4 regions of the Streptosporangium sp. H13245 genome follow, and region 1 is predicted to be linked to each of the others. Evidence: riboswitches for the same ligand, from Rfam matches in the RefSeq annotation. Region 1 holds a riboswitch; each other region holds the start of a gene.

Region 1 (5,339 bases):
GAGCCCGTTGTGGGCACCGTACGCGAATATTCCGGCGAGCGGGCCGAGACTCGGTCATAAGTTCCCCCACGTTGCTCAGGGCGCGGCAAATGGTTTTGCGGCTTCCGTGACCCCGGACCCGAGCCCCTTACGGGCCCCTATGGCCCCCCGTTTTCTCGCCCGCGCACGAAAACGGGGCCGGCGGTTGAACCGCCGGCCCCGTTATTCAGGGAACTACTTGATCTTGACGACGACCGTCCCGGCCACCTTGTCGTGCAGGGCCTGCTGCAGCGGCTTGTCCCACAGCTGCCACAGGACGTTGACGACATAGAAGATGTAGGCGACGAATCCCAGGAACGGGATCCAGGTCAGGCCGTAGGGGCCCCAGAGCACGCCGGCGCGCTTGACCGCCGCGTCGGAACCGAGCCCGCCGGGCGGCAGGGCGCTGCCGACCGGAACGACCTTGATGCCCAGGACCATCTTGCCGACCGTCTGCCCGCCCCGGCTGAGCATGAAGAACTCGTAGGCCACGTAGATGGCCGCGGTGATCAGGGCGGTGAGCAGGGCGGCGAGGAAGTAGCCGCCCCCCTCCGTGATCGTCGTGCCGTTGAAGGTGGGAGCCGTCACGACCAGCGCGGTGATCACCGTGTTGACGATGAACAGCGGGATCGCCAGGATGACCCCGTCGACGATCCTCGCCACCAGGCGCTGCCACCACTCGGCGAGCGGGGCGGGCGCCCCGGGGGGACCGCCGTACGGCTGGCCGTAGCCCTGCTGCCCGTACGCGGGCTGCTGCTGGCCGTAGCCCTGCTGCTGCCCGTAGTCGGGCTGCTGACCGTAGCCCTGCTGCTGGCCGTACCCTGGCTGCTGACCGTAGTCGGGCTGCTGGCCGTAACCGGGCTGGGACTGCTGGCCGTAGCCGGGCTGCTGCTGGCCGTAACCCGGCTGCTGGCCGTAGCCCTGCTGCTGACCGTAGTCGGGCTGCTGGCCGTAACCGGGCTGAGACTGCTGCCCGTAGCCGGGCTGCTCGTGGGACGCCTGCTGGCCGTAGCCGGGCTGCTGTCCGTACGCGCCGGTCCCGCCCTGCTGGCCGTAACCCTGCCCGTAGCCGGACTGCTCGTGGGACGCCTGCTGGCCGTAGCCGGGCTGCTGACCGTACGCGCCCGTCCCACCCTGCTGTCCGTACGCGCCGGTCCCGCCCTGCTGACCGTAGCCCTGCTGCTGTCCGTAGTCGGACTGCTGGCCGTAGCCCTGCTGCTGCCCGTAACCGGGCTGCTGGCCGTAGCCCTGCTGTCCGTAGCCCTGCTGTCCGTAGCCCTGCTGGCCGTAACCGGGCTGGCTCTGTCCTGGGCCGGTGTTCGGCTGTGAGGCCTCCGACCGATATCCCACAACTGTCACGTCGGGGTCGAGTTCGCCAGCGGCTCGACCCGCGTTGTGCTGTCCGTAATCCGGGTGCCCCGACGGTGTGCGATCGCGGTCGGGATCATCCTGTGGATACGGCGGCTGTCCGGTGCTCACCGCGTCACCTCACTTAGACTGCGCATGTGGCAAATGTCAGACGCACATGCTTGCTGCTGCACAAGGTATCGACATAGGTATCGACAGTCACCTTTCCGATCAGTCAGCTCCAAAGTCATCGGAGTCGGGCTCACGTGTCAGGTGCAGCAGCATCCGGGAGTTTCCCAGGGTGTTGGGCTTGACGTGCTCCAGGTCGAGGAACTCCGCCACACCCTCGTCGTAGGAGGCGAGAAGCTCGGCGTAGACCGCGGGGGCGACGGGAGTGCCCTGGATTTCCCGGAATCCGTGCCGGGCGAAGAAGTCGAGCTCGAAGGTCAGGCAGAAGACCCGGCGCAGGCCCAGTTCGACGGCCGTGCGAATGAGCGCGGAGACGATCCGGTGGCCGATCCCCATTCCCCTGCGGTCCGGATCGACGGCGACGGTGCGGATCTCGGCCAGGTCCTCCCAGAGGACGTGGAGCGCCCCGCAGCCGATGACCGCGCCCTCCGCGTCGGTGGCGACCCAGAACTCCTGGACGTCCTCGTACAGGGTGACGGTGGCCTTCTCCAGCAGGCGCGGGCCGACGCCGCCGTAGGTGTCGACGAGCCGCCTGATGGCGCGGACGTCCGGGGTGCGGGCGCGGCGGACCGTGATCTCGGGGCCCGCGCCGGGCACGGGCGAGGCTCCCTCGGATTCGGCGCGCCGCTCCCCTTCGCCGGGGGCACGAGCCGGTACGGGAGAATGCTCAGCAAGCTGCTCCATGACCGTTCAGCGTACGTCCCTCGCCGCTCTTCAATTACGGCTCATCCTTAACTCGCAGCCCACAGCCCCCACGTGACCCTTGGTGATCGCTTTACCACACCGAGCGCACGGTGCCTCCCATGTGCCGAGATTCACCTTTGGCACGGTCCCGGACCTGGGAAGACCTTCGCCACACCCGTCACCTGGGCGGTAAAGCCAGCGTAATGGCCATGTTGATCATATTGCCATGTGATCTTTCCGTGACATTTCAGTTGCGAAACCTCTACTGAATTCGCAGTTCTGGTTGAGCAGGAACCACGGGTGCACTAATCTCCGTGCTCGATGTCAGAGACGTAAAAAGCCTGACCCGCCGAATCCCCCGCCGAGGGGGAACCGGGGACCCACCACAGTCCTCCGGGGTGAATCCGAGTGCCACCGGCGCACCCGGTAGGGCTGCCTCCGGCCCGAACCCGTCAGCTAACCCGGTAGGCGGCCGAGGAGAGGAGCCTGTTGGTGAAGCGCACGCGCGACCGCGGAGGAAAGCACGCGGGCGACGACGCCCGCTGTCGAGAACGCGCGCCGCGAGGGCTGCGCCGCCGCATGGCGGTGATCGGCCTGGCATTCGCCACCCTCACCCTCGGCACGCCGCTGATGTCGGCCACCGCCGACCCCGAGCCCAGCCTCCAGCAGCTGGCCAAGCAGGCCGAGAAGCTGCACGAGGAGATCGGCACCCTCGCCGAGCGGTACAACGGCGAGCGGGTCAAGCTCAAGCAGGCCCAGCGGGCCGCGGAGAGCGCCAAGAAGACCCTCGCGTCGAGCGAGTCCGAGCTGGCGTCCCGCCGCACCAAGGCCACCCTCCTGGCGCAGAGCACCTACATGTCGGGCGGCCTGAACTCCGGGCTCGCCTTCACGCAGGCGACGGACCCCGACACCTTCCTCGACCAGGCGACCACCAACTACGCGCTCCAGCAGCAGCAGAGCGAGGAGGTCGCCCAGGTGGCCCGCGCGATCGAGGCCGCCGAGCGGGCGCAGGCCGGGGCCAAGGCGAGGACCTCCGAGGTCAAGAAGCTCCTGGCGGAGATCGACGGCAACCGGACCAGGATCGAGCGGCTGGTCGCGCGGGTCGAGAGCAACCTGTTCAGCGAGGTGCGCAGCAGGGCCGTCAGCAACAGGGGCGCCCGGGTGCGGACCAACGTGCCCATCGTGGGCAGCGGCAAGGCCGCGGAGGCCACCCGCTGGGCGCTCACCCAGCAGCTCAAGCCGTACGTCTGGGGCGCCGAGGGTCCCAACTCCTTCGACTGCTCCGGGCTGGTCATGTGGGCCTACCAGAAGGTCGGCATCAGCCTGCCGCACTACACCGGCGACCAGTGGACCGCGGGCACCCACGTCGGCAGGGACGAGCTGCGTCCCGGCGATCTGGTCTTCTTCTACAGCGACCTGCACCACGTCGGGATCTACATCGGCGCGGGCCTGATGATCCACGCGCCCCAGACGGGTGACGTCGTCCACATCGCCACGATCGACAACCGGCCCTTCGCCGGAGGCGTCCGCATCGCAGGCTGATCCGGAAATGTCCGCGTCGTCGGCTGAACGTGCTCGGAGGGGTCACCGGCTGAACGCATCCGGAGGGGTCACCGGCTGGACGCGCTCGAAAGCGTTCGCGTCGTCGGCTGAACGCACCCGGAGGCGTCGCCGGTTGAACGGCGCCTGGACCGCACGCGTGTCCGGCCCGACCTGCCGGACACGCGGCGGTGTGTCAGATCAGGCGGCGGCGGGCGGCCCAGGCCACGGCCTCGATCGCCGTGGCGACACCGATGCGGTCGCAGATGCCTCTCAGCCTGCGCCTGACGGTCCGCCCGCTGATGTCGAGGCGACGGCCCACCCGATCGACCGTGACACCTTTGGCGAGCTCAGCCAGCAGCACGAGGTCGTCGTCGCTGAGACCGATATCGCTCATGCCCAGGGGGCTGTCGCCATGGCGTGAATCCACTTCTGGATATGCCATCAAGAGTCACTCCCCCCACTCTGGAAACCGGGTGCGAGACGCCGGAAATGAATACCGTCCGCCAGGAACGGTAAACGCCTTGTTCAAAGGTCGTCAAGTTCCGCTCTTCATAACGTGCGTCCAGTATTGACATAGTAGGCGCTACATGAAGTACTCATGATATGTCAGTGCCTTTGCGGCTATGTCATGATCAAGCCCAGGCACGAGCCGGCAAGCCCCCCCTGGCTGCGGCGATCGAAGCCCCGGCAGAACAAGGTTTCGCCGGAACCACCGGGCGTGCCGGAGCCGGCCCCTCGGGGATCCGGCCCGCCCGCATTTCTCGGAAAAACCGATCTCTTCCAGATACTCTTCGGGCGACCACGGTCACTCAGCGCCTTGACGGCACCCCGCGGAAAACACGGAAATATGAGGGTCAAGGGAGCAGCTTTGCGGCATTCGCGAAGTATCGCGCGGCAGCGATGGGGTGCCGAGCGATATTGGACGTGCTGTAAATGGATTTCCGCACCACACGAAAAGGCGTCCGCCATTGCGGGGAACCCCGGGCGCGACGACCGTTTCCGGCCCACCGGTTTCGCCCTGCCCGCCCCGCCTCCCCCCGCACGCCGTACGGGGACCCCCACCCCCGCGGATCCGCGGGGGTGGGGCCCGGCGCCGCTCCGCCACGCCGCCCCGAGCCGCCTCCTCAGGGGAACGGCCCGGAGACGATCGACGAACCGCCCCGCCGTGCCCCGGCCGTACGGCTCCTCGAAAACCGCGCGGGATCGCGAGAGGCGCCGCCCGGTGCGGCCGGGACGCTCACCGGACCTAGCGGCGTCCCAGCGCAAGAGGGTGCCGCCCGCGAAAGCGCGGCCGGGACGCTCGCCCTCGACGCGCCACGGACCGGGCCTCGGCCCGCCTCCGGGTCGCCCCGGCCGGGCCCCGGCCCGGAGGCGACACCGGTCCCCACGGCCGTGATGGCCGTGGCGCCGTACGAAGGGGAGGGTCCCTCCGTGCCGGGCTCAGGTGGTCGGCTTGACCAATGGGAACAGGATGGTCTCGCGGATGTTCCTGCCGGTGAAGGCCATGACGAGGCGGTCGATGCCGAGCCCCATGCCGCCGGTGGGCGGCATCGCATATT
Region 2 (5,339 bases), on a different contig from region 1:
TTCCGTACGACCGTGCTGATCATGTTCCTGGTGGCGCAGATGGTGCCGGTGGAGGCGCTCACCATCCCGCTGTTCTTCCTCGTCCGCGACCTCGGCGCGGTGGTGCCCGGGGTGGGGCTCAACACCCTGGGCTCGCTCGTCCTGGTCCACCTGGCGTTCTCGCTGCCGTTCGCGATCTGGATGATGCGGGGGTTCGTGGCCGCGGTGCCCGAGACGCTGGAGGAGGCCGCGATGATCGACGGCGCGAGCCGGCCGACGATCCTGTGGCGGATCATCTTTCCGCTCGTCGCGCCGGGACTGGTCGCCACGAGCGTCTTCTCGTTCATCACCGCCTGGAACGACTTCATCTTCGCCAGGACCTTCATCATCTCGGCCAGGGACAACCAGACGCTTCCCGCGGCCCTGCTGGTCTTCTTCAAGCCCGACGAGAACGACTGGGGCGGCATCATGGCGGCCTCGACGCTGATGACCGTCCCCGTGCTGATCTTCTTCGTGGCCGTCCAGCGCAGGCTGGTCGCGGGCCTGGGCGGGGCGGTGAAGGACTGACACCCGCCCGGCTCCGTTCTCCCCTATACCGATAATTTTTGCCTGGACCAGGGCAGAACTGTCCCTCGGGATGGTTGACAGGCCAAAATTGGTCCGTGGTCAGGATCGGATCGGTAGAGATGAGCGATTGCGAGCGTGGGCAACTTCCGCCAGTTCTGGGCCAGCTGTTCGCCGACGGAGGTGAGGGGACCGGCGGGAGCGACGGAAGTGGAGGCCGGAGGCTCTCGGTGGACCTGCCGCCGGGAGACGTGGTGTGGCCCGACCCCGGTTACGCTCAGCTCGCGGTCCGTCGCCGTCCGGCGTTCTGGCTCAGCGAGGTGGCCGTCTCGGGGGAGTACTGGGCCAGGCTGAGGGGCCAGCACGAGCAGTCCGGGCTGTGGCCGGTCCTGCTGGAGGACTCCGTGCAGCCCTGGTCGGCGGGCCAGATCGCCCCGGACACCGCGAGCCAGATCGACAACTACCACGCCGCCGCGTTCATGGCCGAGGTGTGGTCCGACTGGATCGCGAAGGCCAACCTCGACCAGCTCGAACTCCTCGACCCCTTCGGGCCCGAGTGCCCGGGACCGGCCCCGTCGGGAAGGCTCGCCGCCGATCCCGGCGTGGTCGCCGACTGGTACGCCGGGCTGGTGGCCGAGCGCAGGACCCCGCTCGGGCTCGTCGCGGTCGAGCGCGGGGCCGACGCCCTCGCCGTCATGGGCTGGCAGGGCGCCCTGAACCACAACGAGTGGATGGTCCCGCTCGCGGCCGTCGTACGGAGCTGGGAGGACAGGTTCGGGGTGCGGGTGGTCGGCATGGGGTTCAACACCCTCGACCTCAGCGTCGCCGCGCCCCCGACGACCTCCGAGCACGCCCTGCACGTCGCCGCCGAGCACTGGACGTTCTGCCCCGACAGCATCATCCAGGGGGCGGGGAACCTCGTCGACTACGCCGAGCAGATCAAGGGCAGGAACGCCTGGTCCTTCTGGTGGGACTGACCGGCCGGGGGTGACCCGCGAGCCGCCTTGCCGCTCCCTGTGCGGATCGCCGCGACGGGGAGGACATTCGCGCGGGTAGGGCGGGTGTTGGCCTGGCGGGGTGGTCGATGAGGCTTTCTTGAAGCTTGCAGGTAGATCTTCTGGGGTTTTCATGGCGTTTGCTTTGCTTTGTCCGTTTTGGGAGGTAGTGTCCACTGTTATCGGTTGGCGACCTGCCCTTCACAAGAGGGAGCGGCCGGCCGACGTCGAATCCCGAGAGCCCGCGAGGCTCCGGAGCCGGGGAACCACTTTTCCGGGGTGAATCCGCCGCGACCGCGCGGCGGTAGGGCAACTCCACCGCCCGAACCCGTCAGCTAACCCGGTAGACGAGATGGAGAGGAGATCCCCCTCATGGATCACCGCGTCACCACGCCGGTGGACCCCCTGTCCGCACCGGCCACCTGAGCTTTCACGCCAGCCCCGTCCCCCCGACCTCCTTGACCTTCCGCCGCGTCTGATCGCGGCACCCTCAGGACCGTGCTCCGCGTAGCGATCGGCTGATCCGGCTACGCCCCTTTTCCGACGAGCGCGTCCCCGCCGGTGCACCCCTTCGGTGTTGGCACCTGGCTGCCCCGTTCCCTCGCGAAAGAGCCACTTCTCCATGCACCCCTTCTTTGGTCTGCGCAAGAACAGCCTGAACGAGTCCTGTCCGGGCGAACAGCTCCCGTACAAGAACGCCTCCCTCCGGCGCGGCCTCGTCGCCGCCGCCCTCGTCGGCGCGAGTGTCCTCACCTCCGCCGCCGTCGCCCTGGCACTTCCCTCCCACGCCTCGGCGACCCCCGCCTCCACCCGCCTCGCCGACGACCCCGCGGTCGGCGCCCCGGCCGGTGCCGAGGCCGTTCTCCTCCAGGGGGCGACCACGGCCTCCTACTTCTGGGACGACTCCTCCGGCCGGGCCGGTGACACCGGACTGCCCGCCAGCGGCAGGCCGATGCAGAAGGGCATGATCGCCAGCCCGAGCTGGCCCCTGCTCACCGAGGGCTACATCCTCTACAAGGGACAGAAGGCCAAGTTCTTCGTCGGCGACCGAGGTCCGGGCAACCCCTCGAACCAGGGTGTCATGATCGACATCGACGCCAAGACCTTCGCCGACCTGACCGGCGGCACGTTCAACGCCGGGACGCTCGGCGTGGACGGCAACGGCGGCATGGGCCACATCGACATCCAGTACGTGGTCACCAAGTGGGGCGACGGCACGGGGATCAAGAACCACCCCGTGGCCTTCTCCACCGGCGCCTGGGGCCGCAGGGACACCACCCCGGCCCAGCCTCCGGCGACCGTCTTCGCGATGGCGAGGCAGCTGGGGATAGGCCTGCTGACCCAGCGGGTGAGCGCCGAGGCGCGGCCGTGGATCGGCAAGCCCAAGGTCATGGTCGAGTCCGCCTCCGTGCGCACCCCGGCCGCCGCGGCCACCGCCGGTGCCCACGCCGCCAAGCTCGGGACCCTGAAGAACTGACCCGTTCACGTCCGTGTGAGGCGGTCCCGGGACACCGGCGGGAACACCCCGCCGGTGTCGTGTTTTCCCCCGAATGGCATTCTGTCCCGCAGAACCAGCACGAACGGTAGGAGTGCCATGACTCTGCGGGCCCCGGCGAACGGCATCGAGATCGCCTACGAGACCTTCGGCTCTCCGGAGGCTCGCCCCCTCCTGCTCATCACGGGCCTCGGCTGCCAGATGATCCAGTGGGACGGGAGGTTCTGCGCGCTGCTCGCGGACCGGGGGTACCACGTGGTGCGTTTCGACAACCGCGACAGCGGCGAGAGCACCCACCTCACCGAGGCGGGGACGCCCGCCCTGGACGGGAGCGGCGAGGTCCCCTACCTGCTGGGTGACATGGCCGACGACTCGGCCGGGCTGCTCGACGCCCTCGGCTGGGACACCGCCCACGTGGTCGGCCTCTCGATGGGCGGGATGATCGCGCAGTCGCTCGCGATCCGCCACCCGCACCGGGTGCGCAGCCTCACCTCGATCATGTCCACGCCGAGCCCGCAGGCCGCCCTGCTGACCGACCCGGACGTGCTCATGCCCGCCTTCACCCCCGACCGCGAGAGCGCGATCCGGCGGGCCCTCGACAACTGCGCCGCCGTCGGCTCGCCCGGCTACCCGTTCGACCGGGAGTGGAACGCCGAGATCGCCGGGCTGGGCTACGACCGGTCGTACGACCCGGCGGGCACGGCCAGGCAGGTGGCCGCGATCATGGCCTCCGGTGACCGCGCGCCCCGGCTCAAGGAGCTCGCGACTCCGGCTCTCGTCCTGCACGGGGAGGACGACCCGCTCGTCCCGCTGCCCGCCGGAGTCGCCACCGCCGACGCGATCCCCGGCGCCCGGCTGATCACCTTCCCCGGCATGGGCCACGACCTGCCCGCCGAGCTCTGGCCCTCCTTCGCCGACGCGATCGACGAACTCACCACCTCCGCGGACTCAGTACGGTGACCTCCGGTACGTGACCTCCGGTGCGGTGGGCTCCGGTGCGGTCCGTGCCTCCCGGGGCGCGGGCCGCACCGGAGGGTCAGACTTCGAGCTTCTCCTCGATGCCGCGCAGGACGTGCCGCGCGAGCGCGAGGTTGGCCCGGTTCCGGTCGAGAGTCAGGTAGAGGAAGAGCCCCTTGCCGCTCCGGCCCGAGATCGGGCGGATTATGTGGTACTGCGTACCGAGCGTGATGAGGATGTCCTCGATGCCGTCCTTGAGGCCGAGCGACTCCATGGTCCGGAGCTTGGCCTTGACGACCTCGGTGTTCCCCGCCGCGGCCACCTGGAGGTCGAGGTCCTTGGACCCGCCGAGCGCGCCCAGCGCCATCCCGCTGTTGTAGTCGACGACGACCGCGCCGATGGCACCGTCGATCGTCATCATCTCCTTGAGCGAGATGTCCATGTTGCCCATTGCTGTCTCCGATCACTGGGATTCACTGGAATTCACTGGAATTCACTGGGATATCGAGGTGCGCGAGCTGACCGCGGCCAGCCTGTCCGCCGTCTTGCGGCCCTCCAGCCGGAGCAGCCCGAGGTTGGTCCCCGGGCGTGCCAGGACCGTGAGGACGATCTTGGGTCCGGCGGCGTAGAACGCCGCGTAGCCGTTGGTACCGGAGATCAGCGTCTCCTCGAAGGTGCCCTTCCCGGCCATGCTCGTCATCCGGCGGCTGAGGGCCAGCACCGCGGAGGAGAGCGCGCCGGTCTGCTCGGCGTCCCTCTCCAGGTCGCTCGCTATCGTCAGGCCGTCGACGCTGCACGCGATGCTCCCGTTCACGTCGGGTATGCGTTCTCGCAGCGCCGCCATCTCGCGCCGTATCTCCTCGCGCAGTTCCACCGGCATCCTCCTTCCGATCAGCTTCAGCGTCCGTAGCCTTATCGGCATGTGACCGGGCTCAAGTCATCGCCTCCAACGCGTTCCTGAGCCGGATGAGCAGGTTGACGTCGGCCGGGTCCCCGTTCGCCCTGGGGAGCCAGTCCGACGTCTCCGCGGAGCCCGTTCCGGCCGCCGGGATCTCCGTGGCGCCCCTCGTCCGCCTGGGCAGCGGGTCCGGCGTGGCGGGGGCCGTGAAAGTCCCGGCCGGGCCGGGCTCCGGGACGCGGAGCAGCCCGGACGAGGCGAGCTGCCGTACGGCGAGCAGCACCGAGTACGCGGGACGGCCCAGCTTGCGGGCCAGGTCGGCCGGGGTCGCCGTGGAGTCGGCGCCGACCAGCACCTCCCACTGGAGCGCGCTCAGTACCACCCGCTGGGCGCCGATGCGCGCCAGGGGAACGACCGGGAGCGTGTCCAGCTCCGCGGACGGCCAGGTCTG
Region 3 (5,339 bases), on a different contig from region 1:
TCCGCGCAGACCACGTGGGCGCCCAGCTCGACCATCCGCTGCTCGCTGCGCGCGTCGGCGACCCTGGCCATCAGGATCGGCGCCTCGCTCGCGGCGAGCTGCGGCAGCCGGGCGCGTACCCCGCGATGGATGTCCCTGACCACGTCCTCCGCCGCCGACATGTGCACCTTCACGTGCAGCATGATCCCCGGGGCGCCCGAGGAGGTGCTGGCCTCGGAGATCCACACGTGGTGGACGAGCGGGTAGTCGACGAGCAGGTGCGAGATCGCGGCGCGCAGCGCGGGCAGGATCGGGTGGTCGCACCGGCGGTATCCGGGGTCCACCATCTGCATCGGGCCCGACAGGTGCGGCCGGGGCGCCGGGATCCACGGCTGGGAGGGCGCGGCGGGCACCGGCGTTCTCTGCGGGCGCGCGGGCGCGGGCCGCGAGACCGTGGCCATCGCCCCGGTCGCGTACGCCGTCGGCGCCGCGCTCGACAACGCGGGCGTGGGGCCGCTGCGTGTCGAGAGCAGGTAGCGCTGGAGATCCTCGATCGGCACGGCCGCGGCCGCCGGGCCCGCCGCGTCGATCACGATCTCCCGCACGCCGGTGACGCGCTGGATGTCGAGGATGGTGTCGGCGTCGCACGCCGACAGCGAGTGGCTGCCACGGTGCCGCGCGTAGGTGTCCGCCGAGGTGTATCCGAGCAGGACACGATCACCGGCCTGGGTCGTGCCGAGCACGACGGAGCGGTCGGGTCGCACGGCAACCAGGAGTCCCCATTCGGCCAGCGCCGCAAGCAGCCGATGCGGGTCGCCGTGCTGCGCGAGCACGTTGCCGAGAGCGGGGTTCCCGATGCTCATATGAGGAACGATAGGTAGTGGACCACGGCTTATCAGGGTAATCGCGAAGTTTTCCTGGGATCAATACCAACTTGAATTTTGGGCGCATGAGATCTGTCAAGGACGGGTAAGCCCGCGTCCTGGGTCGCGAAGCCCCTCGCGGCCCTGGACCGTTCCGTGGTTTCCCCGCGTCTTTCCGGGCTTTCCGTGGCCTCTCCGGGCCTTGCGGGCGTCTCGGATCGCGGGACACTCGTGAACGCGTTCACAAGCGCCGATAGACTACGTGAGGTCCGTGCACCCTCACCGTCTAGTAAGGATCCAGCCTGTGAACAAGCCCGTCGTACTGGTCGCTGAGGAACTGTCCGAGGCCGGTCTCGCGGTCCTGGGCGCGGACTTCGAAGTCCGCCACACCGACGGCGCCGACCGTGCCCAGTTCCTGCCCGCCCTCGCCGACGTGGACGCGCTCATCGTGCGCAGCGCCACGCAGGTCGACGCGGAGGCGATCGCCAACGCTCCCAAACTCCGCGTCGTCGCCCGCGCGGGCGTCGGCCTGGACAACGTCGACGTGGAGGCCGCCACCAAGGCCGGTGTCATGGTCGTCAACGCGCCGACCTCCAACATCACCAGCGCCGCCGAGCACACCGTCGCCCTGATCCTCGCCTCCGCCCGCAACGTCGCCCAGGCGCACTCCGCGCTCAAGGGCGGCGAGTGGAAGCGCTCGAAGTACACCGGCGTGGAGCTCGACGAGAAGGTCGTCGCGATCCTCGGCCTCGGCAAGATCGGCCAGCTGGTCGCGCAGCGCCTCCAGCCATTCGGTGTCGAGCTGATCGCCTACGACCCCTACCTGCAGCCGGCCCGCGCCGCGCAGATGGGCGTCCGGCTGGTCTCGCTGGAGGAGGCCCTGAGCGAGGCCGACTTCATCACCGTGCACCTGCCCAAGTCCAAGGAGACCATCGGTCTCATCGGCGAGCGGGAGCTGCACGCGGTCAAGCCGAACGTGCGCCTCATCAACGTCGCCCGCGGCGGCATCATCGACGAGAACGCCCTCTACTCCGCGATCAAGGAGGGCCGCGTCGCCGGCGCCGGCATCGACGTGTTCCCGAAGGAGCCGGTCACCGACAGCCCGCTCTTCGAGCTCGACCAGGTCGTCGTCACCCCGCACCTGGGCGCCTCCACCCACGAGGCCCAGGAGAAGGCCGGCACCCAGGTCGCGCGCAGCGTGAAGCTCGCCCTCGCCGGTGAGTTCGTGCCGGACGCGGTCAACGTCCAGGGCGGCGCCGTCGCCGAGGACGTCAAGCCGGGCCTGCCGCTGGCCGAGAAGCTCGGCCGGGTGTTCACCGCCCTCGCGGGCGAGGTCGCCACCAAGCTCGACGTCGAGGTGCGGGGCGAGATCGCCTCCCACGACGTCCGCGTGCTGGAGCTGGCCGCGCTCAAGGGCGTCTTCACCGACGTGGTCGAAGACTCGGTCACCTACGTCAACGCCCCGCTGCTGGCCAAGGACCGCGGCGTGTCGGTCGAGCTGATCACCAGCTCCGAGAGCCCCGACTGGCGCAACGTCGTGACGGTCCGCGGCGTCCTCGCCGACGGCCGCGCGATCTCGGTCTCCGGCACCCTGTCCGGGCCGAGGCAGATCACGAAGATCGTCGAGGTCAACGGCTACCAGATGGAGATCGAGCCGACCGACCACCTGTCGTTCTTCACCTACACCGACCGCCCCGGCATCGTCGGCGTGGTCGGCCGCATCCTCGGCGACCACTCGATCAACATCGCCTCGATGCAGGTGGCCCGGGACGCCAAGGGCGGCAAGGCGCTCATCGCGCTCACCGTCGACACCGCCATCCCGGCCGAGGTGATCGACCAGATCGGCTCGGAGATCGGCGCCGACAGCGGCCGTTCGGTCGACCTCGCCGACTAGCCGTCCCACCGCAGTGGCCGCCGCCCCCGCGCCGGGGCGACGGCCACTGCTCGTCTCAACATGTGAGAAGTGCGTACGCCGGGCGAGACGGCGTTTCCGCGGCCAGGTAACCTGGAGTGAAATGCGCCAGGTTCTCGTAGTTCTTACCTGCCGCGGCGGGGCCTGACAGGGGCAGGCCGGCGACTCGCCGCGGTGCCGTGGCGCTTGCCGGCCCCAAGCCCCCGTCGCCGGTCCGTGATCCGGACCCGCGACATCAGGCCTGGTTGGAGTCCGGACCGGAGTCTCGACCACCTTCCTTGCTCGCATGCGACCGAGACGAGATTCGCCATGTACGACATGTATCCCTGGAACCGTCCCGACGAGACCGAGGACGAGGCCATCGACGCGCTCCAGACCGCTCTGGACCGCAGGGACAACGGCGGTGCTCCCACCCGCTGAACCCGTTCTCGCCGCCACCGGGATCCTCAGGACCTCCCGGGGGTGGTTCGCCGGCGTGTCTCATCCGCCGGTCACGACCTCGGTCGCGAGCTCGACCCGCTTGGCCAGCTGAACCCCCTGCGGGTCGGGGCGCACCGCGCCGGCGAAGGAGTCGCGGCGCCAGGAGTCGAGTTTCTCCTCCTTGACCACGTCGCCGGTCTGCGGGGCGTGGACCATGTAGCCGGGCTTCGTGATCATGCCGACGTGGCCGAGGCCGCTGAAGAAGACCAGGTCGCCGGGTTTGAGATCCTTCCAGGCGATCTTCTTGGAGAACGCGTCGTACTGGTCGTAGGTGACGCGGGGCAGTTTGATCCCGGCGGCGCCGTAGGCGCGGAGCATCAGGCCGGAGCAGTCGAAGCCGCCGTCGCCGTGGCCGGTGCCGCCCCAGACGTAGGGCGTTCCGCGCTTGGACAGGGCCCAGTTCACGGCCTTCTGCCAGGCGGGCTTGACGGCCGTGGCCTTCAGGGCCTGCTTCAACGCGGGGGTGTTGAGCGCGGCGGGCCCGGGGGCGGGGGGAGGGGAGACGGCCAGGGCGGCGGGCGAGGTCGCGAACACCGCGGCACCGGCGACGATCATTGAGGCGGAGATGGACAGGACGCGGGGGAGAACTGTGCCGGACAGGATGATTCCTTCCATAAGGCCGGCCGGGTGAGCTGTCGGGCTCGGGCGTGGAGGCCGCCCTACGGCGCGAGAACGCGCTGATTCGCCCCAAGGAATCCACGTGATGGCGAGCGGGAACGCGCTCCGGGGGAGGAGCGGGGTTCCCGGGGGCCCGGTGGATCCCGGAAAGAGTGGTTCCCCGGCTCCGTACGGGCCCGGTAAGGGGATGGCCCGAACGGATTAGGCATTGGTATGAATGGGAGGACCATAACGAAACCTCCCGAAACGGTCAATACCGAGCAAAGAAGGACAAAGCGATCAGGGGTGCCGCCGCGCGGACACGTCCGAGGAGTGAGACCGTTGTTCGATCACCGAGACGGACCGGTAGGGTGCCTGCATGGAGTCGCGTAACATTCGCCTGGCGGTCATCCCCGGGGACGGAATCGGAGTCGAGGTCGTCACCGAGGGGCTGAAGGTCCTCGAAGCGGTCGGCACGAAGGTGGAGACCACCACCTACGACCTCGGCGCCAAGCGCTATCACGAGACCGGTGAGACCCTGCCGGACCCGGTCCTCGACGAACTACGCGGATACGACGCGATCCTGCTCGGCGCGGTCGGCGACCCCAGCGTGCCCCCGGGCATCCTGGAGCGCGACCTGCTGCTCAAGCTCCGTTTCCAGCTCGACCACTACGTGAACCTGCGCCCGGTCAAGCTCTTCCCCGGCGTCCAGACCCCGCTGGGCAAGGCCCGCCCCGAGGACATCGACATGATCGTCGTCCGCGAGGGCACCGAGGGCCCGTACGCCGGAGCGGGTGGCGTCATGCGCCGGGGCACACCGCAGGAGATCGCCACCCAGGAGTCGCTGAACACCGCCTACGGCGTCGAGCGCGTCGTGCGCTACGCCTTCGACAAGGCGCTCGCCCGCCCCCGCAGGAAGCTGACGCTGGTCCACAAGACCAACGTGCTCACCTACGCCGGCGACCTCTGGGCCCGCACCTTCGACCGGGTCGGCCTGGAGTATCCCGACATCCAGACCGACTACTGCCACGTCGACGCGGCCTCGATGTTCTTCGTCAGCCAGCCGGAGCGCTTCGACGTGATCGTCACCGACAACCTCTTCGGCGACATCCTCACCGACATCGGCGCGGCGATCGCCGGTGGCATCGGCCTGGCGGCCAGCGGCAACGTCAACCCCGACCGCACCGCGCCGAGCATGTTCGAGCCGGTCCACGGCAGCGCCCCCGACATCGCGGGCCAGGGCAAGGCCGACCCGACCGCGACGATCCTGTCGGTCGCCATGCTCCTCGACCACCTCGGCATGGCCCAGGAGGCCGCCAGGGTCGAGCAGGCCGTCGCCGACGACCTGGTCGAGCGGCTGGCCGGATGGGCCGGCCGGACCACCCACGAGATCGGCGACGACATCACCGCCCGAGTAGCCGGCTGAGGAAGCCGCCTCCCTCGACCCCGACGCGCCTGGCGGCTCACCCGAGCCGCCAGGCGCGTTTTTGTTTCTCCAGCACTGCCGG
Region 4 (5,339 bases), on a different contig from region 1:
CCCTGCGCTTCTTGCGGGCCCTGGCCTTGCGTGCTCGTCTGCCCATGCCGACCACCCCTTCGCCGAGGCTCTCCGGGGCTCCCGCGGGTCCGTAGGGGACCCGCCGTCACCCCGCCCAGACCTTCACGTTCCTCCCGGAACGCCCGGCGCACAAGGCCCGGACGACGATCCGCCCGGCTCCGGTGAACCGTGTTTCCCCGGCTTTTCCCCGGCCTTGGCGTTCGTCGGCCGGTGCCCCTCGGGTCCTAGGCTCCGTGACATGAGCGAGAAGCTGATGGCCCGCTGGCGATCCCTGGCCGGTCCCGGGGCCGACCCCCTCGGCCGCGAACTGATCACCCGGTACGACGAGCCGCACCGCAGGTACCACACGACCGCCCACCTGGAGGCCGTGCTCACCCACGTCGACGCCCTGGCGGATCACGCCGGGCACCCGGACCTCGTACGGCTGGCGGCCTGGTTCCACGACGCCGTCTACGACCCGAGGCGCGGCGACAACGAGGAGCGGAGCGCGGGGCTGGCCGAGCGCGCGCTGCCGGAGCTGGGGATGCCCTCGGAGGCCGTGGCGACGGTCGCCCGGCTGGTCAGGCTGACCGTCACGCACGACCCCGCGCCCGACGACGCGGACGGGGCCGTGCTGTCCGACGCGGACCTGGCGATCCTGGGCGCGTCCCCCGAGGTCTACGCCGCCTACGCGGCGGCCGTGCGCGAGGAGTACGGCTTCGTCCCCGACGACGCGTTCAGGGCCGGGAGGGCCGCCGTGCTGCGCTCGCTGCTCGACCTGCCGACGATCTTCCGCGTCGCCGACCTGGAGGAGGTGGCGAGGGCCAACATCACGGCGGAGCTTGGCCGACTGTGAGCGGTTAGTCACCACGATCCAACAGCTTTTACCGACCCTGCCCGTGGTAATTTGGTGGAATCTGGTGGATTAAGGGGAGTGAGTCAATGCTTGCCCAGCAGCGGCAGCAGGCGATCCTGGAGAGGGTGCGCAGCAGCGGCGGCGTCAGGGTCGCCGACCTCGTCCGGGAGCTCGGCGTCTCCGACATGACGATCCGGCGCGACCTTGAGGTGCTCTCCGAGCGCGGCCTGGTGGAGAAGGTCCACGGCGGGGCCACCGCCGCCGGGCCCGGCTCGACCGAGGAGCCGGGCTTCGCCGCCAAGTCGGCGCGCCAGCAGGCGGAGAAGGAGACGATCGCCCAGCACGCCGCCCGGCTCGTCCGGCCCGCCACGGCCATCGCGCTCTCCGCGGGGACCACGACCTGGACGCTCGCCCACCACGTGACCGACGTGCCCGAGCTGACCGTGATCACCAACTCGGTCCGGGTCGCCGACGTCTTCCACCGCTCCCCCAGGGCCGACCGCACGGTCGTGCTGACCGGCGGGGTCCGTACCCCCTCCGACGCCCTGGTCGGCCCGGTCGCGGTCTCGGCGATCCGCGGGCTCCACGTCGACACCCTCTTCCTCGGCGTGCACGGGATGAGCACCCGCGCCGGGTTCACCACGCCCAACCTGCTTGAGGCCGAGACCAACCGCGAGCTGGTCGCCTCCGCGCACCGCCTGGTGGTGCTCGCCGACCACACCAAGTGGGGCACGGTCGGCATCAGCACGATCGCCGGGCTGGCCGAGGCCCGCGTCGTGGTCACCGACTCCGGCCTGACCGGCGAGGCCCGCGAGGAGCTCGCCGCCTCGGTGGGCGAGCTGATCGTCACGGAGCCCCAGCGGGAGAGCGAGATCGCCGGCCGATGAAGCGTACGATCACCCACCTGGCCGACGGCCGGGAGCTTTTCTACTTCGACCGGCGCGACGACGCCGACCGAGGGGCGGTCGACCGGCGTGACCTGCCGCCCCGTCCCGCCGCCTCCGAGCTGCGCTACGACCCGCTCACCGAGGAGTGGATCGCGGTGGCCGGGCACCGCCAGGGCCGCACCTTCCTGCCCCCGGCCGGTGAGTGCCCGCTCTGCCCCTCCACCCCCGGCAACCTCACCGAGGTCCCCTCCCCCGGCTACGACGTGGTGGTCTTCGAGAACCGGTTCCCTTCGTTCTCCGCCCAGCCGGGCGAGCACCGGGAGATCGGGGGGCTGAGCGAGGTCCGGCCGGGGATCGGCAGGTGCGAGGTGGTCTGCTTCACCTCCGAGCACGACTCCTCCTTCTCCCGGCTCTCCCCCGAGCGGGTCGAGCTGGTCGTGGAGGCCTGGGCCGACCGTACGGCGGAGCTGTCGGCGATGCCCGGCGTGGAGCAGGTGTTCTGCTTCGAGAACCGGGGAGCCGAGATCGGCATCACCCTGGCCCACCCGCACGGCCAGATCTACGCGTACCCCTACGTGACCCCGCGCACCAGGCTCACCCTCGGGGCGGCCGGGCGTCACCGGGAGCGGACCGGCGGCAACCTGTTCGCCGACGTCCTGGCCGCGGAGCGGGAGGCCGGGATCCGGGTGGTGGGCTCGAACGAGCACTGGACGGCCTTCGTCCCGGCCGCGGCGCGCTGGCCCGTGGAGGTCCACCTCTACCCGCACCGCCGGGTCCCCGACCTGGTCGCGCTGGACGCCGCGGAGCGCGCGGCGTTCGGTCCCCTCTACACCGACGTGCTCCGCCGCCTCGACGGGCTGTTCGGCGTGCCCATGCCGTACGTCGCGGCCTGGCACCAGGCGCCGGTCTCCACCGGCCGCGACCTGTCGTACGCGCACCTGGAGCTGTTCAGCGTCCGCCGCGCGCCGGACAGGCTGAAATACCTCGCCGGGTCGGAGTCGGCGATGGGTGCCTTCGTGAACGACGTGTCGCCCGAGGGGACTGCACATCTGCTGCGCTCTGTTATCACGAACTGATTACCGCTTGGTCTCGTCTTGAGGTCGCATGACCTGCTGTTTACCACTACTATCCTTCCCACATCAGCTGTAAACGCTGATTTGCCTAATCCCGGGCGCCTTGCCCGGGAACCGGGGAACCACCGCACCTGGGGTGAAACCACTTCGGTGGAAGGGCTTCCTCCAGCCCGAACCCGTCAGCTAACCCGGTAGGCGGAAGGAGAGGAGAGTTCGTGGCGGCCCCGTCCCCCACGTTCCGTCGGCACGCGGCTCTGGTCCTCTGCCTGGGCTCGATCGCCGCGTTCGCCATCGGCGCCCCCACGGCGGGAAGCGCGGAGCCCAAGCCCACCGAGGCCAAGCTCCGCGCCGACCTGGCCAAACTCGGCAAGAAGGTCGACAGGCTGATCGAGACCTACGCGGCCACCCGCGAGTCCCTCAAGAAGGCGCAGAAGGCCGAGACCGTCGCCAAGCAGAACGTGGAGAAGGCCGAGAGGACCTACGTCGAGGCCAAGCGGCAGGTCGACACCATCGTCCAGCTCCGCTACCAGAGCAGTGGCGGGGGGCTGCCCGCGCTGATGTTCTCCGGCGACATGGGCGCCGCCGCGGTGATGGAGCAGCTCACCGCCCAGCAGAGCGCCCACCTGGAGGGCTTCGCCGGCAGCCTCGAACGCAGGAAGAAGGCGTCCGAGACGGCCGCCAGGCTCACCGACGAGATCGGCGACGAGGTCAAGGAGGTGGAGGAGCAGCGCGAGGAGGCCGAAGACGTGATCCGCGACATGAAGGACAAACTCGACCGGCTCGCCCCCACCGGTTCCGGCCGCCGCTCCGACGGCAGCTGGGCCCCGCAGCTCCCCACCGGCGCCGACAACATCACCGACCGCACCCGGATCATGCGCGACGCCGTCATGAGGCGCTTCAGCCTCCCGTACTCGGTCGGCTGCTACCGGTCGGCCAACGACGGCGGCGAGCACCCCCTGGGCCGCGCCTGCGACTTCATGATGAGCGCCGGAGGCACGATGCCCTCGGCCGCCAACGTCGCGCTGGGCGACGAGATCGCCGCGTGGGCCATCAAGAACAAGGCCAAGCTCGGCGTGAAGTACGTGATCTGGCGCCAGCGCATCAACCACGGCTCCGGCTGGAACTTCATGTCGAACCGCGGCGGCGTCACGGCCAACCACTTCGACCATCCGCACATCTCGATGTACTGAGCTGCCGGGCTTCTGACCTGTGGTGATCTTGCTGCAGGTCCCTCTCAGGGCACGTTGGCCTGTCGCCCACGCATCTTCGGTGACCTGCCATGCGGTCCTCACCGGAGGCCATCGGGTGCGTGTAGGTCCCCGGGGTCGGCGTGCCCGAGGAGGTCGGCCACGGCCTTGATGGACACCCCCGCTCCAGGAGCCCCAAGGCGAAATGGCCGGAGCATGTGGAAGCCGTTCTCGCGGATCGTCGGGGTGCCCGCCTCGGTCAGGATCGGCTCCCAGGTGAAGTCGACGGCCAGGCCGAACGCCTCACCTTGACGGAACCCGAGCGTCGCAGCCGCCTGAACCATGACCTTGTAACGTCGTGCGACGGCACCGGCGACGGTCTTCACCTACTTCACCGACCACGGCGTGATCTTCGGTGCGGTCGAGATCGGAAACAGCCGCATAGAACGCGGCTGCTGTCATGAGGTGACTGAACCAAGACTGTGACTCATTTGGCTATCAGTCGTTTGAAAGGCTTCCAGATCGCCATCGAAATCCACTTACCCCTGCCAGCCGATACGAGGTACCGATTCACGGACCAAGGATGTCTCGGGATTTGTCAATCAGTATCGGCGGGGGCCCGGTCAACCATAGGTCAGAGCTATTTCCTGCGTTTTGGCGTCGAACAGGTCAACCAGCCACGCGTTCAGGACGCCGCGCGGCTGATTCGATGCAGGCACCGCTTCATGATGACGACGATGGTTTTTTGATCGTCGGTGAGATGCCCCATGTAGGCGTGGCCCGCGACCGCGTCCGCGGATTTGGTGAGGTCGTCTCCCAGCGCGTCCAACAGCACCTTCACGGCCGCACGGCGCGGTGTCCAGTCCGGGCCAGGTTCTCGTGAGACGTCGTCGCGCAGTAAGGCGACCTGGCGGCGGACCTCCCGCCGCCGGGTGGTGTCGTCGTCGCCACGCAGGAACTCCAGCGCCTCATCCACCGTGGGGTGCAACAGCTGCGAACCCTGTAGCACCGCCTCCGTCATCAGGTAGCGGATAGGAGCTACCTTGTCGGGCGACAGATCATCGAGGATCGCCCGTACTTCGGGTCGGTTCAGTACGCGGTGGTTACGTAACTGATCGGGGACGATGTCGTCGGGGAGCGGATTCTCGACGAGCAGGCGCGTGAGGCCGCTGTCCAGTAGCCACTCTTCTGTGAGGCGGGCTCCGGTGATGTGCTCCGCCGCCAGGAGCGTGGCGGCTTGGAGCCCGATGACGTCATCGGTGCCGACCGAGTCGATGACCGCGTCGGCGTCACCCGGAAGGCGGCCGGGGCGGGCGGGGGAGGACGTCAGCCGGAC

Evidence for each region. Region 1 has a riboswitch for cyclic di-AMP ahead of ACW9TB_RS11405 (C40 family peptidase). Riboswitches for the same ligand answer to the same signal wherever they lie in the genome.
Region 2: it holds a riboswitch for cyclic di-AMP, as region 1 does, so the genes downstream of both, ACW9TB_RS04910 (hypothetical protein) here and ACW9TB_RS11405 (C40 family peptidase) in region 1, are expected to answer to the same signal.
Region 3: it holds a riboswitch for cyclic di-AMP, as region 1 does, so the genes downstream of both, ACW9TB_RS06600 (C40 family peptidase) here and ACW9TB_RS11405 (C40 family peptidase) in region 1, are expected to answer to the same signal.
Region 4: it holds a riboswitch for cyclic di-AMP, as region 1 does, so the genes downstream of both, ACW9TB_RS33090 (coiled-coil domain-containing protein) here and ACW9TB_RS11405 (C40 family peptidase) in region 1, are expected to answer to the same signal.

Annotation. Positions count from the first base shown of each region.
Region 1 is NZ_JBSZKT010000004.1:346,710-352,048, forward strand. It holds gene ACW9TB_RS11395 (RDD family protein) at 214-1,368, opposite strand; gene ACW9TB_RS11400 (amino-acid N-acetyltransferase) at 1,597-2,238, opposite strand; cyclic di-AMP (ydaO/yuaA leader) riboswitch at 2,576-2,725, shown strand; gene ACW9TB_RS11405 (C40 family peptidase) at 2,731-3,780, shown strand; gene ACW9TB_RS11410 (helix-turn-helix domain-containing protein) at 3,974-4,174, opposite strand; gene lysX (bifunctional lysylphosphatidylglycerol synthetase/lysine--tRNA ligase LysX) at 5,221-5,339, opposite strand, start outside.
Region 2 is NZ_JBSZKT010000002.1:187,383-192,721, reverse strand. It holds gene ACW9TB_RS04920 (carbohydrate ABC transporter permease) at 1-546, shown strand, start outside; gene ACW9TB_RS04915 (DUF4253 domain-containing protein) at 774-1,520, shown strand; cyclic di-AMP (ydaO/yuaA leader) riboswitch at 1,754-1,903, shown strand; gene ACW9TB_RS04910 (hypothetical protein) at 2,161-3,015, shown strand; gene ACW9TB_RS04905 (alpha/beta fold hydrolase) at 3,133-3,993, shown strand; gene ACW9TB_RS04900 (hypothetical protein) at 4,070-4,441, opposite strand; gene ACW9TB_RS04895 (roadblock/LC7 domain-containing protein) at 4,484-4,870, opposite strand; gene ACW9TB_RS04890 (hypothetical protein) at 4,923-5,339, opposite strand, start outside.
Region 3 is NZ_JBSZKT010000002.1:593,851-599,189, reverse strand. It holds gene ACW9TB_RS06610 (hypothetical protein) at 1-842, opposite strand, end outside; gene serA (phosphoglycerate dehydrogenase) at 1,147-2,736, shown strand; gene ACW9TB_RS06600 (C40 family peptidase) at 3,235-3,849, opposite strand; cyclic di-AMP (ydaO/yuaA leader) riboswitch at 3,837-4,070, opposite strand; gene ACW9TB_RS06595 (3-isopropylmalate dehydrogenase) at 4,211-5,257, shown strand.
Region 4 is NZ_JBSZKT010000038.1:17,202-22,540, forward strand. It holds gene ACW9TB_RS33070 (50S ribosomal protein bL37) at 1-46, opposite strand, end outside; gene ACW9TB_RS33075 (HD domain-containing protein) at 260-856, shown strand; gene ACW9TB_RS33080 (DeoR/GlpR family DNA-binding transcription regulator) at 943-1,743, shown strand; gene galT (galactose-1-phosphate uridylyltransferase) at 1,740-2,819, shown strand; cyclic di-AMP (ydaO/yuaA leader) riboswitch at 2,892-3,028, shown strand; gene ACW9TB_RS33090 (coiled-coil domain-containing protein) at 3,032-4,006, shown strand; gene ACW9TB_RS33095 (hypothetical protein) at 4,105-4,347, opposite strand; gene ACW9TB_RS33100 (DUF6461 domain-containing protein) at 4,689-5,339, opposite strand, start outside.